DNA from 3 places in the Terrisporobacter hibernicus genome. Region 1 is predicted to be linked to each of the others. Evidence: riboswitches for the same ligand, from Rfam matches in the RefSeq annotation. Region 1 holds a riboswitch; each other region holds the start of a gene.
The links. A riboswitch is a leader RNA that binds a small molecule or an ion and turns the genes downstream of it on or off. The one in region 1 is predicted to bind thiamine pyrophosphate.

Region 1 (4,487 bases):
GAAGGAATGCCTATGACAAAAGAAAATTTAGGGAAAATAAGAAGATTATTAGGATTTGTTTTTCAAAATCCGGAAAATCAATTATTCACAACAAGTATATACGAAGATGTGGCATTTGGTCCTAAAAATTATGGACTAAATAAAGAAGAGGTAGAAAATAAAACAATAAGTGCATTAAAGAAGGTAGGCATAGAACATTTAAAAAATAGGCCTCCTTATAGGCTCTCTGGTGGTCAACAGAATTTGGCTGCAATTGCAACAGCAGTAGCTATGGAACCATCAATATTAATAATGGATGAGCCTACAGCAGCTCTTGATCCTAAAGCTAGAAGAAGGTTAATAAATATACTAAATAACTTTGAATATACAAAAATAATTGCAAGTCATGACTTAGATATGATTTTGGATACTTGCAATAAAACAATAGTATTAAAAGAAGGTACAATAGTGGAGAGTGGGTATACAAAAGATATTTTATTAAATAAAGAACTTATGGAAAAGAGTAACTTAGAGCTACCACTATCTGTACAAAATGTTGATAATTTAAATAGGTTAATAATAGAAAGAAATAAATAGATTATTAAATGACAATATTAAAATAGTAAAAGAATATTATTGAAATAAAAAGATAAAAGAAAGTAAATAAAATTTGATTTATTAGGAGGTAAATATGAGCAGAATAAAAAATATTACATCATTAGTAGAAACAAAATTTATAAGTTTATACAATGTTAAATATTTAAATAAAAATAACAAAGAGAAAAACTGGACGGTTGCATCAAGAAAGAAAAAAGAGGTATTAGAAGGCATTTACCTTAAAAATGAAAAAGATAAAGTAGATGCAGTAATAATATGTGCATATCACAAAGAAAGTGAAAAGTTAGTTGTAATAAAAGAATTTAGAGTTCCAATAAATAAACATATTTATGAGTTGCCTGCAGGACTTGTAGATAGTGATGATGAAAATTTTGAAAGTGCTGTAATAAGAGAATTAAAGGAAGAGACAGGCTTAGATGTAATTGAAATAAAAAAAGATCTTAGTTGTAATCAAGTATATTTATCACCAGGAATGACAGATGAATCTGCAGCCTTTGTTTATTGCATATGTGAAGGTGAGATAAGTAGTGAGTATTTAGAAGATGATGAAGATATTGAAGCTGTATTAGTTTCAAAAGAAGAAGCAAAAGAAATAATTAAAAATAATCAAACTTCTTTAGATATTAGAGCATATTTGGCATTACAGTCATTTTCAATTTTAGGAGAAAAAATGTTTTTATAATTCATTAAAAAACTCATAATCCCTCCGTATTTTTAATATATAAAAATATGGAGGGATTATTGTGCCTTATGATAAAAAAATAGCTATTGTGTATAAAACTAAATATGGATCTACTATGAAATATGCTGGATGGTTAGCTATAAAACTAAATGCAGACTTGTATGAAATATCAGATGTTGGAAGATGGGATTTGTTAAAATACAAAACAATTATATTTGGTAGCCCCATATATAATTCTAAAATATATTTAAGAGATTATTTAGAAGAAAAATACAATATTATAAAAAATAAAAACATAGTTCTATTTTGTGTTAGTATGAATTTACAAAGTAGAGAAGATGTAGTTGAATACAATTTTGAGGATGAAGAAATTAAAAAAAAAATAAAATTCTTTTTCTTGCAAGGGTGTATTAATCTTAATGATTTAAGTAGAATAGATAAAGTAAAATTAAAAAAAAGTATAAATAAAAATCAATCTTTTGAAATGATAAATTTAGAAAAATATATGAGTATTGATAGAAGCAATAAGCAAACTATAACACCAATAATTAATTATGTTTTAGATAAAACCTACTAAAAATATATATAGTCTAATGTATTATTTTATTATGAACTGATAATAATATATACGATATTGAAATTTATATTTGGAGGTAAAATATGAAAGCATATGTAGATAAAGACTTATGTATAGGATGTGGTGTTTGTCCATCTGTATGTCCAGAAGTATTTGAAATGGGTGATGATGGTTTATCTCATGTAATAGTTGATACTGTTCCATCAGGATCTGAAGATGATGCTAAAGATGCAGAAGGAAGCTGTCCAGTAGATGCAATAAAAGTTGAATAGTACTTATTTAAGAGTTATCAAATTTTTGATAACTCTTTTTAATTTGAAAATTTTGTTTACTAAAGCTATAATTAAAAATATAAAATTATTGGGGGATATTCATGTGTTATACATATATAATTAGATGCAAAAACAATACTCTATACACAGGTTATACTACAGATATAATAAGGCGTATGGAAGAACATAAGTTAGGTATTAATTCTAAATACACTAAAGCAAAAGGTTTTGATAGATTAGAAATATTCTTTGAAAGTGATAATAAAAGTCAAGCTATGAAATTAGAATACTATATTAAAAAACAAAGTAGATCTAAAAAATTATGGATAATAAATAATCCAAAATTATTTATAGATGAAGTTAAAGATAAATTTCAAATAAGAATTGGAGTAATAAATAAAAGTTGACAATTTTTACAAAAGTATTATAATGAAGTTGAAAGTAAATAAATTGCTAGGGGCGCCATTGGCTGAGAGGTTTATACCAACCCTTGTACCTGATCTGGATAATGCCAGCGTAGGAAAGCACTATGAATTTTATAACCATACAAGGGTTTTGAATTTGTTTATATTATGCTATGCCTACGGGTGTAGCATTTTTTTATGTTCAAAAACTATATGATTTTTATAAAAAAAAGGGAGTAAAGATATGAAAAATTACAAAATACCAACTTTAACAATTGCAGGATCAGACTCATCTGGAGGAGCAGGAATACAAGCTGACTTAAAAACGTTTTCTGCTCTAGGTACCTATGGTATGAGTGTGATTACAGCAATTACAGCTCAAAATACAAAAGGGGTTTTCTATGTGGAAGAACTTAGTTCAAAAATAATTAAGGAACAAATAAAAGCTGTATGTGAAGATATACCACCAAAAGCAATAAAAGTAGGAATGGTATCTTCTCCAGAGATAATTAAAGATATTGTTGAGTCATTGGAAAATTATCCTTGTAAATATTTAGTTGTGGATCCAGTTATGATTTCTAAGAGTGGATATTCACTACTTAGACCAGAAGCTAAAGATAATTTAATTAAATATCTTATACCTAAGGCATACATAGTGACACCAAATGTTCCTGAAGCTGAAGAAATAAGTAATATAAAAATTGAAACAGTGGAAGATATGAAAAAAGCAGGTAAAGTAATTCTTGAACTAGGACCTAAATTTGTACTTATGAAGGGTGGCCATTTAGATGGAGACTGTGTAGATGTGTTAATGGGCGAAGATACTTTTGAAGTTTTCAAATGTGAGAGAATAAATAGAAAAAATACACATGGAACAGGTTGTACTATATCTTCTGCCATTACATCTCATTTAGCTTTAGGATATGACATTAAAGAATCAGTAAAACTTAGCAAAGAATATATTACAGAGGCTATTAGATATAGCTTTGATATAGGTGAAGGTGTAGGACCAGTGCATCATTTTTACAAATTTGATTAAACATAGGGGGGATATGTTATGTACAAATTATTAAAAAAAGTTAAGGAAATAAATCCACTTGTATTACATTACACAAATAATGTTACTATAACAGATTGTGCTAATACAACACTAGCTATAGGGGCAAGTCCACTAATGAGTTTTTCTTATGAAGAAGTTGATGACATAGTTAGAGTTGCTAGTAGTGTAGTTATTAATATAGGAACAATGAATAGTGAGTCATTGGAGTTATATGTATTAGCTGGAAAGACTGCTAATAAGTATAATAAACCAGTTATATTAGACCCTGTTGGTGTATTTGCTACAAAGGCAAGAACAGATTTAACTAATAGATTATTAAATGATGTTAAATTTGATGTAATAAGAGGAAATATATCTGAAATTCAGTTTATAGGTGGACTAGATGTTAAAGGTAAAGGTGTAGATTCTTTTGATGATGGAAGTGACCCATCATTTATTGTTAAAGAAGTGGCTAAAAAACTTGAGTGTGTTGTTGTTGCATCAGGAAAAACTGACGTAGTTAGTGATGGAGATAAGATTTATAAAATAAGTAATGGTACACCAAAACTTAAATTTATAACAGGTACAGGGTGTATGAGCACATCTTTAATAGGAAGTTTCTTACCATGTACAAAAGATAAAATAGATGCAGCTGTAATGGGAACTTTAGTTATGTCTCTTTGTGGAGAATTAGCTAATAGAGAAAATCCATCAATAGGAAGTTTTAAAACAAAACTATTTGATGAAATATTTGTATTGAATGAAGATACTTGCAATGAATATGGAAAAATTGAGATATCACAACTTAATTGCTCATTATAGCAAAAGGGGGAAAAACTATGTTATTAACAGATTATTTATTTAATGAAAGTAAGAAAATATGGGATGAATATTTAAAACATCCTTTTATAGTAGA
Region 2 (4,487 bases), 1.2 Mb from region 1:
AATGCTGTTTTTTCACGAATAGGTGCTAAAACCTTTTCTGGAACTGTACTCATCATATCTGTGTTAACATATCCTGGAGCTATTACATTAGTTCTAACTGCTGCTCCTTTACGAGTAAATTCTTTCGCCCATGTATAACTCATTCCTATAACTCCTGCTTTAGTTGCAGCATAGTTAGTTTGACCAATGTTTCCATATATTCCAACTACTGATGATATGTTTATTATTGAACCTTTTCCTACTTCCATCATTATTGGTGCTATACCTTGAGTTAAGTTAAACACTCCTTTTAGGTTTACATTTATAACTGCATCCCAAGCACTTTCTTCCATTTTTTGAACTAATGCATCTCTTGTTATACCTGCATTATTTACTAATACATCTACTTGACCAAATTCTACTTTTACTTCTTCCACAAATTTATTTATCGCTTCACGATCAGTAACGTTTAGTATTACATTTTTTATATTTGGAGAACTATCTGCTCCCATAACCATATCAACAGATATTACTGCTTTTGCACCTTCTCTTACAAAAGTATCTACTATTTGACGTCCTATACCGTTTGCTCCTCCTGTTACTATAGCTACTTTGCCTTCCATTCTTTTCATATTTATACCTCCCCATATTTTATGTAATTATATTTTTAAGTTTTATATGCAATCTTTATCTGATTACATTTTCAGTATAAAACCTTGTATAAAATAAATGAAATACATTTAATTTATGCAGGTTATGAATTTTTGTTATGCTTGATAGCTATTTTTGTTATTTTTTTAACATTGTTAAATAAAAAAAACTCTAAAATATAGAAAATAGTTTCTATTTTTAGAGTTGTGATTTATTTTTTATTCAATTCTTTACTTTCTTCTTCACATATTTTTACAAATTCTTTCATAGCGTAAGATATATATCTATCTTTTTTCAATATAATAGCTATTTCCCATGGTATTTTCACGTCTTCTAATACTACTCTCCTAATATTATCATCTTTAAATCTATGTACTATAGGTTCTGGTAATATAGCTATGCCTTGATTTAATGATACCATCTCTGCTACAAAGTCCCATTGAGAGCTTTCAAATGCTATCTTTGTCTCAAATCCGTTTTCACGACATAATCTTTTTAATGTATCATAAAGCATATATCTTTTATTTAATGTTATAAAATTTTCTTCTTTCAAGTCTTTTACTGTAACCTTATTTAAGTTAACTAATTTATTATCTTTATGAGCAATTAAAACATTCTCAGATTCTATCATTTTTATAACATTTAATCCTTCTGATTTAGTTGGCAATATAACTATTCCTATATCTAACTCCGAAGTTTTAACCTTATCTCTAATTGAGTTTGCTCCTTCTTCTATGACTATAAAATCTATGTTTGGATATTTCTTTTTGAACTTAGCAATTATTGAGGTAAAATATACAGTCCCTATAACTGGGGGTATTCCAACAACTAATCTACCTTTTGTACAATTTATGCTACAGTTTAGCTGATCTAATTCTTCATTTATATTGTTTAATGCGTTCTTACTATTTTCAAAGAATATTTCACCTTGATCTGTAAGTTTAAATTGTTTAGCTGCTCTATCAATAAGAGAAACACCCAAATCTAATTCTAAATTTTTTATAACTTTACTAAGAGCTGGTTGTGATAAATGCAAATTATTTGCTGCTTTTGTAAAATTTCTTTCTTTTGCAACTTCAACAAAATATGCTATATGCCTGATATTCATTTTTAACCCCTTTTTATTATAAATATATTTATTACTATAATTTTGAAATTGTTTTCCTAGTTTATTTTATTATAAATGATATGTACACCTATATAAAATATCTTTTTTTTATTACCTTTATAACTTTTTTTCATACTAAAAATAGATTACTCATATTACCTTAACTTTTTCTTTATTACCATCAGATTATTGGCACTAAATGCCTTATTTCTAAGTGATACTTTTTTCTAAGTAGTTGACAAAATTTTTAAATCATTTACAATTAACTTAAAAGTTAAAAATGCTAGGGGTGCCTTTATTGGCTGAGAGGTTTTGCCGACCCTTGTACCTGATCTGGATAATACCAGCGGAGGAAAGCTATATACACTTTATCTCTCATAAAGAGTATGGAGATTAAATTTGATTATATATGCTATGCCTACGGGTATAGCATTTTTTTACTTACAAATATATTTTGAGCAACAGATAAATACATTTTGAGCAAGGTCGTTTCCTGAAGCGGTAGCGAAGGTAACTCGTTGGCGACATGAAGTATAGCGCCCACACAGTGGCTTAAGCGAAGCGAATTTTATGTATTTATATATGTAATTATAAAAAGGAGGAATAATAATGGTTATAGCAGACGTGGCAGTAATGCCTCTTAGACCTTATACAGGTGAGGATGAAATGTACAAAGTAGTAGATGCTTGCATCGAAAAAGTAAAGGAAAGTGGTCTTAAGTATGAAATCGGTGCCATGAGTACAACATTTGAAGGGGAATTTGATGAAGTTTTTGACTTAATAAAAGTAATGCACAAAATACCCTTTCAACTAGGATGCGAAAGAGTCATCACAGTTGCTAGGGTTGACGAAAAAGCTGGAGGCCTAACAATTGAGAACAAACTTAGAAATCACAGATAAAATCAAAAATTATATTTATCCACTTATAACGTTTATAAGTATTTTATTATTATGGCAGTTTATTGTGGTAAGTAATGATATACCTCAATATATTATGCCTGCACCAAGCAAAATAATAAAAGTTTTTAGCACAGATTTTGCAAACTTGCAAATGCATGCTTTAGTTACTTTAAATGAATCTGTTTTAGGATTTATTTATTCCATATTATTGGCAATAACAATAGGTACTCTTATGGACTTTGTTCCATTTATAAAAAAGTGTTTCTATCCTATAATGCTAGTATCTCAAATGATACCAACAATTACTATAGCTCCACTACTTATAATATGGTTTGGATTTGATTCATTACCAAAAATAATCATGGTTATGATTACTTGTTTCTTCCCCATATTAGTAAATTTTGTGGATGGTATGGAAAATATAGATAAAGACTATATAAATTTATTCAAAACTATGGATGCCAGCAAACTAAATACATTTATTCATTTAAAACTTCCCATGTCTTTGGAAAGCTTATTTACAGGCTTAAAAATTTCAGCTACTTATGCCTTTGTTGCTGCAACAGTTGCAGAGTGGCTTGGTGGAAGTGTAGGACTTGGTGTTTATATGGTAAGAGCAAAGAGTGCATATGCTTTGGACAAAGTATTTGCATCTACAATTTTAGTAATAATCTTTAGTTTAATATTTGTAATGGGTATAAATATTTTGAAGAAAATAATATTAAAACATAAGTACAAAGGAGAGTAAGATGAAGTTTAAAAAAAGCATATCATTAATGACGGCTGCACTACTTACTATAGGTTTAGTGACAGGTTGCTCAAAGAAAAGTACTGAAAAAAAAGAAGGAAACTCAGATTTACAAAAGGTTACTGTAGTTCTTGACTGGACTCCAAACACTAACCATACAGGATTATACGTTGCTTTAGATAAAGGATATTACAAAGAACAAGGTTTAGATGTGGAAATAATTCAACCATCTGATGGTACTGCTACTACTATAGTTGCCACAGGAAAAGCTGATTTTGGTGTAAGTTATCAAGAAGATGTTACTTATGCAAAAACTAGTGAAGATCCACTTCCAATAAAATCTATAGCTACAATTATTCAACACAATACTTCTGGGTTTGCATCTCCAGCAAACAAAAAAATTAAAACTGTAAAAGATTTTGAAAATAAAACTTACGGTGGATGGGGATCAGAATCAGAAAAAGCTACTTTAAATGCTATTATGACTAACAACGGTGCTGATTTTAGCAAAATCAAAATAGTAGATATAGGAAAAGATGATTTCTTCACAGCTACTAAAGGTGACATAGATATAGCAAATATTTTTGAAGGTTGGACAGGTGTGGAGGCAAAACTTCGTGGTGAAGATATAAACTTTGTAGCTACTAAGGATTTAGACAAAAGATTAGACTACTACACTCCTCTTTTAATAACTAGTGACAAAATAATAAATGAAAATCCAGACCTTGCTAAGAAGTTTTTAGCTGCAACAAGCAAAGGATACGAGGATTGTGTAAAAACACCTGAAGAAAGTGCAAAAATATTATTAAAACATGCTCCTGAAATAAACGAAGACTTAGCTATTGAAAGTCAAAAGTATTTAGCTGATAAATATATAGATGACGCTTCTAAATGGGGCGAAATGAAAGATAGTGTTTGGAATAATTACACTGACTTCATGAAAGAATATAAATTAATAAACAAGGATATGAAAGCAAGTGATGCATATACAAATGAATTCTTACCAAACTAATAAAAAGATTGTTATTAGTAATTTATCAAAAAAATACAAAGATAAGCTTATTTTAAAAGATATTGATTTACACGTTTATGACGAAGAGA
Region 3 (4,487 bases), 1.5 Mb from region 1:
AGAAGTTATGATAAAAGGAGATACCTTAACAGATGCTATTAATAAAGGTGTAAGTGAAGGTTATACAAAAGGATATCTTAGAAAATCTGTAGTAAGTCCTATAACTAGAATAAATACAAAGGACAATACTCCTGCCATAATTCACTATGAAATGGTAAAGGGAGATAAAATAAAAATTCAATATGCACCAAAAGGTTTTGGTAGCGAAAATATGAGTCAATTAAAAATGTTAAAACCTTCTGATGGAATTGAGGGAGTTAAAGAATTTATAGTGAAAACTGTAAGTGAAGCGGGACCAAATCCATGTCCACCAATAGTTGTAGGAGTAGGTATTGGCGGTACAGTAGATAAATGCGCTCAAATTGCTAAAAAAGCTTTATTTAGAGATATTGGAACTCATAGTGAAGATGAAATGATAGCAGATTTAGAAAAAGAAATGATTAAAAAAATCAATGATTTAGGAATAGGTCCTCAAGGTCTTGGAGGAAATACTACGGCTCTTGCTGTTAATATTGAAACTTTCCCAACACATATAGCAGGGCTTCCTGTTGTAGTTAATATAAATTGTCACTCTGCTAGACATAAGCAAGTGATTATATAGGAGGGAAAATATGATAGAGTTAAAATCACCTTTTAAAAGGGAAGATATAGAAAAATTAGTTTGTGGAGATGTTGTTAAAATTAGTGGTGTAATTTATACTGGAAGAGATGCAGCCCACAAAAGAATGATAAACTCAATACATAATAAAGAAGAGCTACCATTTGATGTAAATGGAGCTGGAATTTATTATGTGGGACCATCACCTAGCAAAGAGGGACAAATAATTGGCTCGGCTGGACCAACTACAAGTTATAGAATGGATGACTTAACAGTGCCTTTATTGGAGTTAGGACTAAAAGTTATGATAGGTAAAGGTAAAAGAAGTGAAGAAGTAGTAAGTTCTATGATAAAAAATAAGGCTGTATATTTAGCAGCCATTGGTGGAGCTGGAGCATACATTTCTCATGCTATAAAAAAATGTGAAGTAATAGCTTATGAAGATTTAGGACCAGAAGCAGTGAGAAGATTGGAAGTTGAAGATTTACAATTAATTGTTGCTATAGACTCTTATGGTAACAATATATATGAAAAAGGAAGAGCGATGTTTGCAAAAGAATCAGAATAAATTTAATAACTAATAATTTGTCAAATGTTATAAAGGAGAAGTAAAATGAGTAATAAGAATTTTGCACAATTAGCATTAGAAATGCACGAAAATCATGGAGGAAAGGTTAGCATACAAAGTAAAGTTGAAGTAAAATGCAAAGATGATTTATCTACTGCATATACTCCAGGTGTTGCAGAGCCTTGTTTAAAAATAAAAGAAAATCCAGAAGATGTTTATAAATATACTTGTAAGAGTAATATGGTAGCAGTAGTTAGTGATGGAACTGCAGTTTTAGGTCTTGGAAATATAGGTGCCGCTGCTTCAATTCCTGTAATGGAAGGTAAATCAATATTATTTAAAGAATTTGGTAAAGTAGATGCTTTCCCAATATGTATAAACACTATGGATATTGATGATATAGTAAAAACAGTAAAATTATTAGAACCTGTATTTGGCGGAATTAATTTAGAAGATATAAATTCTCCTAGATGTATAGAAATAGAAAATAGATTAAAAGAAGAATTAGATATTCCAGTATTCCATGATGACCAACATGGTACAGCAATAATTGTTTCTGCAGGAATTTTAAATGCAGTTAAATTAGCAGGAAAGAAAATTGAAGACTTGGAAATAGTTATAAACGGTGCAGGATCAGCAGGTATGGCTATAGCTAAGATGTTACTGAATTTAAATGTAAAAAATATAGTTTTATGTGATATAAATGGTGCGATTCATGAAAATTCTAAAAACATTAACTGGGCACAAAAAGAAATGCTAACATTAACTAATAAAAATAATGAAGTAGGAACGTTAGCAGATATTATAAAAAATAAAGATGTATTTATAGGAGTTTCTGCACCAAAAATGGTAACAAAAGAAATGGTAGAAACTATGGCAAACAAACCAATAGTATTTGCCATGGCAAACCCAACTCCAGAAATTTTCCCAGATGAAGCTAAAGCAGGAGGGGCATTTATAGTGGGTACAGGCCGTTCAGACTTCCCTAACCAAGTTAACAATGTGCTTGCTTTCCCTGGGATTTTTAGAGGAGCTTTAGACGTTAGAGCAAAAGAAATAAATGAAGAAATGAAAGTTGCGGCAGCTTATGCAATAGCAAATGTAGTTAAGGATGAAGAGTTAACGCCAGATTATGTACTTCCAGATGCTTTCAATAAAAATGTAGTAGAAAATGTGGCAAAAGCAGTAAGAGAAGCTGCTATAAAAACTGGTGTGGCAAGAATATAAATGTAATTAATATAAGCATAAAAATATTATGATTTGAAAAAATGAAATATAAGTACTACAATTAAAATAAATTAAAAAGTTTTACCTAGGGGTGCCCTAAGAGGCTGAGAGATGGAAACATTAACCCTTATACCTGATCTGGATAATACCAGCGTAGGAAAGAGTAGAGTGTTATATGATGAAATATGTGAATCTTTACATATGATATGTGATTACTACAAGCTTTACCTACGGGTAAGGCTTTTTTTTAATTGTAAGGAAACTATATGTTATCTGGTTTGTAGATAACTTATAGTTTCCAACTGCTTAATGGAGCAACGGACCTGTTTCTCAAGGTCGTTGGCGACATGAGCGAAGCAAATTTTTTATTGAAATAAAAAGGTGAGGAGGTGTAACGATGAAGGTTAATGGGAAAGTAGTAGAATTCCAAAATAATAAAACTTTATTAAATTTATTAAATGATTACAACTTAAATAAAGATAGAGTTGTCGTAGAAATAAATTTAGAAATTTTAGAAAATGATCAATATGAAAACTATGTATTAAAAGAACATGATGTAATAGAAATTATTAGCTTTATTGGTGGTGGTTGATTTGAAAATATTTGTTAATGAAATAGAGAGACAAGTTGAAGAGAATATAAGTATTTTTAAAATTAAAGATATTTTTAATAAGTGTAGTGATGTTATAGTTTTGAATGGATTTCCTACTAAAAAAGATGAAATATTAAAAGAAAATGATAGAGTAACCTTAATAGAAAAAGGAAAGAAACCCTCTATAAATGAATTAGAAAGTCTTATGATTGCAAGGCATACACCAAAAGTACATAAAAAATTAAAAGCAGGAAAGGTAGCTATTTTGGGCTTGGGTGGTTTAGGTTCTAACATAGCTATCTCGCTATCAAGAATAGGCGTAGGTAAGTTGATTTTGGTTGATTACGATGTTGTAGAACCTTCAAATTTAAATAGACAACAATATTTCATTGATGATATTGGAAAACATAAAACAGAAGCTATGAAAGAACAGTTAGGTAAAATTAATCCTTTCATAGATGTTGAAATACATAATTCTTATATTACTAGAGAAAATATGAATTTTTTACATGAAGCAGATATAATAATTGAAGCTTTTGATGATCCAAATTGTAAAGCTGAAATAAGTAATTTTATTTTACTTCATATGAGAGAAAAATACTTAATAGCATCGTCTGGCATGGCAGGATATTATGACTCAAATCTTATTGTAACTAAGAAAATAAGAGAAAAGTTTTATATATGTGGTGATTTTGTACATGAAGCAAAAGAAGGTGATGGGTTAATGGCACCTCGTGTAGCTATATGTGCGAATCACATGGCAAATTTGGCAAGTAAAATACTTATAGATTATATTTAGGGGGATAAATTAATGGATAAATTAATATTAGGTGGACATGAGTTTGATAGCAGACTTTTAATTGGGACAGGTAAATACGGATCAAATGAAATACTTCCAAAAGTGATAGAAGAAAGTGGTAGTGAAATAATAACTATGGCACTAAGAAGAGTAGATTTAGATAATTCCAATGAAAATATTCTTACATATGTACCTAAAAATATGACAATTCTTCCAAACACATCAGGAGCTACAACAGCTGAAGAAGCTGTGAGAATAGCAAGAATATCTCGCAAAATGGGATGTGGAGATTTTATAAAAATAGAGGTAATATCAGACACTAGATATTTATTGCCAGACAATGAAGAAACAATAAAAGCAACTAAAATTCTTGCAGACGAAGGATTTGTAGTACTTCCTTATATGAGTCCAGATTTATATGCAGGGAGAAGATTAATAGAAGAAGGGGCTGCGGCAGTTATGCCATTAGGCGCACCAATTGGTTCAAATAGAGGTCTTAAAATGAAAGAAATGATAAGAATAATGATAGAAGAATTAGACATTCCTATTATCGTTGATGCAGGAATAGGTAAGCCTTCTCAAGCTATGGAAGCTATGGAAATGGGAGCTGCAGCAGTTTTAGTAAATACAGCAATATCATCAGCAGGTGACCCTATAGGTATGGGAAGAGCATTTAAAATGGCAGTAGAAGGTGGACGAGCAG

Region 2: another riboswitch for thiamine pyrophosphate. It lies ahead of JW646_RS12205 (MTH1187 family thiamine-binding protein); the one in region 1 lies ahead of thiD (bifunctional hydroxymethylpyrimidine kinase/phosphomethylpyrimidine kinase).
Region 3: another riboswitch for thiamine pyrophosphate. It lies ahead of thiS (sulfur carrier protein ThiS); the one in region 1 lies ahead of thiD (bifunctional hydroxymethylpyrimidine kinase/phosphomethylpyrimidine kinase).

The regions. Positions count from the first base shown of each region.
Region 1 is NZ_CP081135.1:3,639,424-3,643,910, forward strand. Features, by position in the region: gene JW646_RS17720 (energy-coupling factor ABC transporter ATP-binding protein) at 1-576, shown strand, start outside; gene JW646_RS17725 (NUDIX hydrolase) at 671-1,279, shown strand; gene JW646_RS17730 (flavodoxin family protein) at 1,341-1,856, shown strand; gene JW646_RS17735 (ferredoxin) at 1,940-2,128, shown strand; gene JW646_RS17740 (GIY-YIG nuclease family protein) at 2,230-2,535, shown strand; TPP riboswitch at 2,574-2,668, shown strand; gene thiD (bifunctional hydroxymethylpyrimidine kinase/phosphomethylpyrimidine kinase) at 2,777-3,571, shown strand; gene thiM (hydroxyethylthiazole kinase) at 3,590-4,393, shown strand; gene tenA (thiaminase II) at 4,411-4,487, shown strand, end outside.
Region 2 is NZ_CP081135.1:2,479,853-2,484,339, reverse strand. Features, by position in the region: gene JW646_RS12215 (SDR family oxidoreductase) at 1-611, opposite strand, end outside; gene JW646_RS12210 (LysR family transcriptional regulator) at 842-1,738, opposite strand; TPP riboswitch at 2,014-2,110, shown strand; gene JW646_RS12205 (MTH1187 family thiamine-binding protein) at 2,348-2,638, shown strand; gene JW646_RS12200 (ABC transporter permease) at 2,610-3,386, shown strand; gene JW646_RS12195 (ABC transporter substrate-binding protein) at 3,388-4,398, shown strand; gene JW646_RS12190 (ABC transporter ATP-binding protein) at 4,379-4,487, shown strand, end outside.
Region 3 is NZ_CP081135.1:1,023,819-1,028,305, reverse strand. Features, by position in the region: gene JW646_RS04980 (fumarate hydratase) at 1-601, shown strand, start outside; gene JW646_RS04975 (Fe-S-containing hydro-lyase) at 612-1,166, shown strand; gene JW646_RS04970 (NAD(P)-dependent malic enzyme) at 1,212-2,393, shown strand; TPP riboswitch at 2,471-2,571, shown strand; gene thiS (sulfur carrier protein ThiS) at 2,791-2,985, shown strand; gene thiF (thiamine biosynthesis protein ThiF) at 2,978-3,784, shown strand; gene JW646_RS04955 (thiazole synthase) at 3,797-4,487, shown strand, end outside.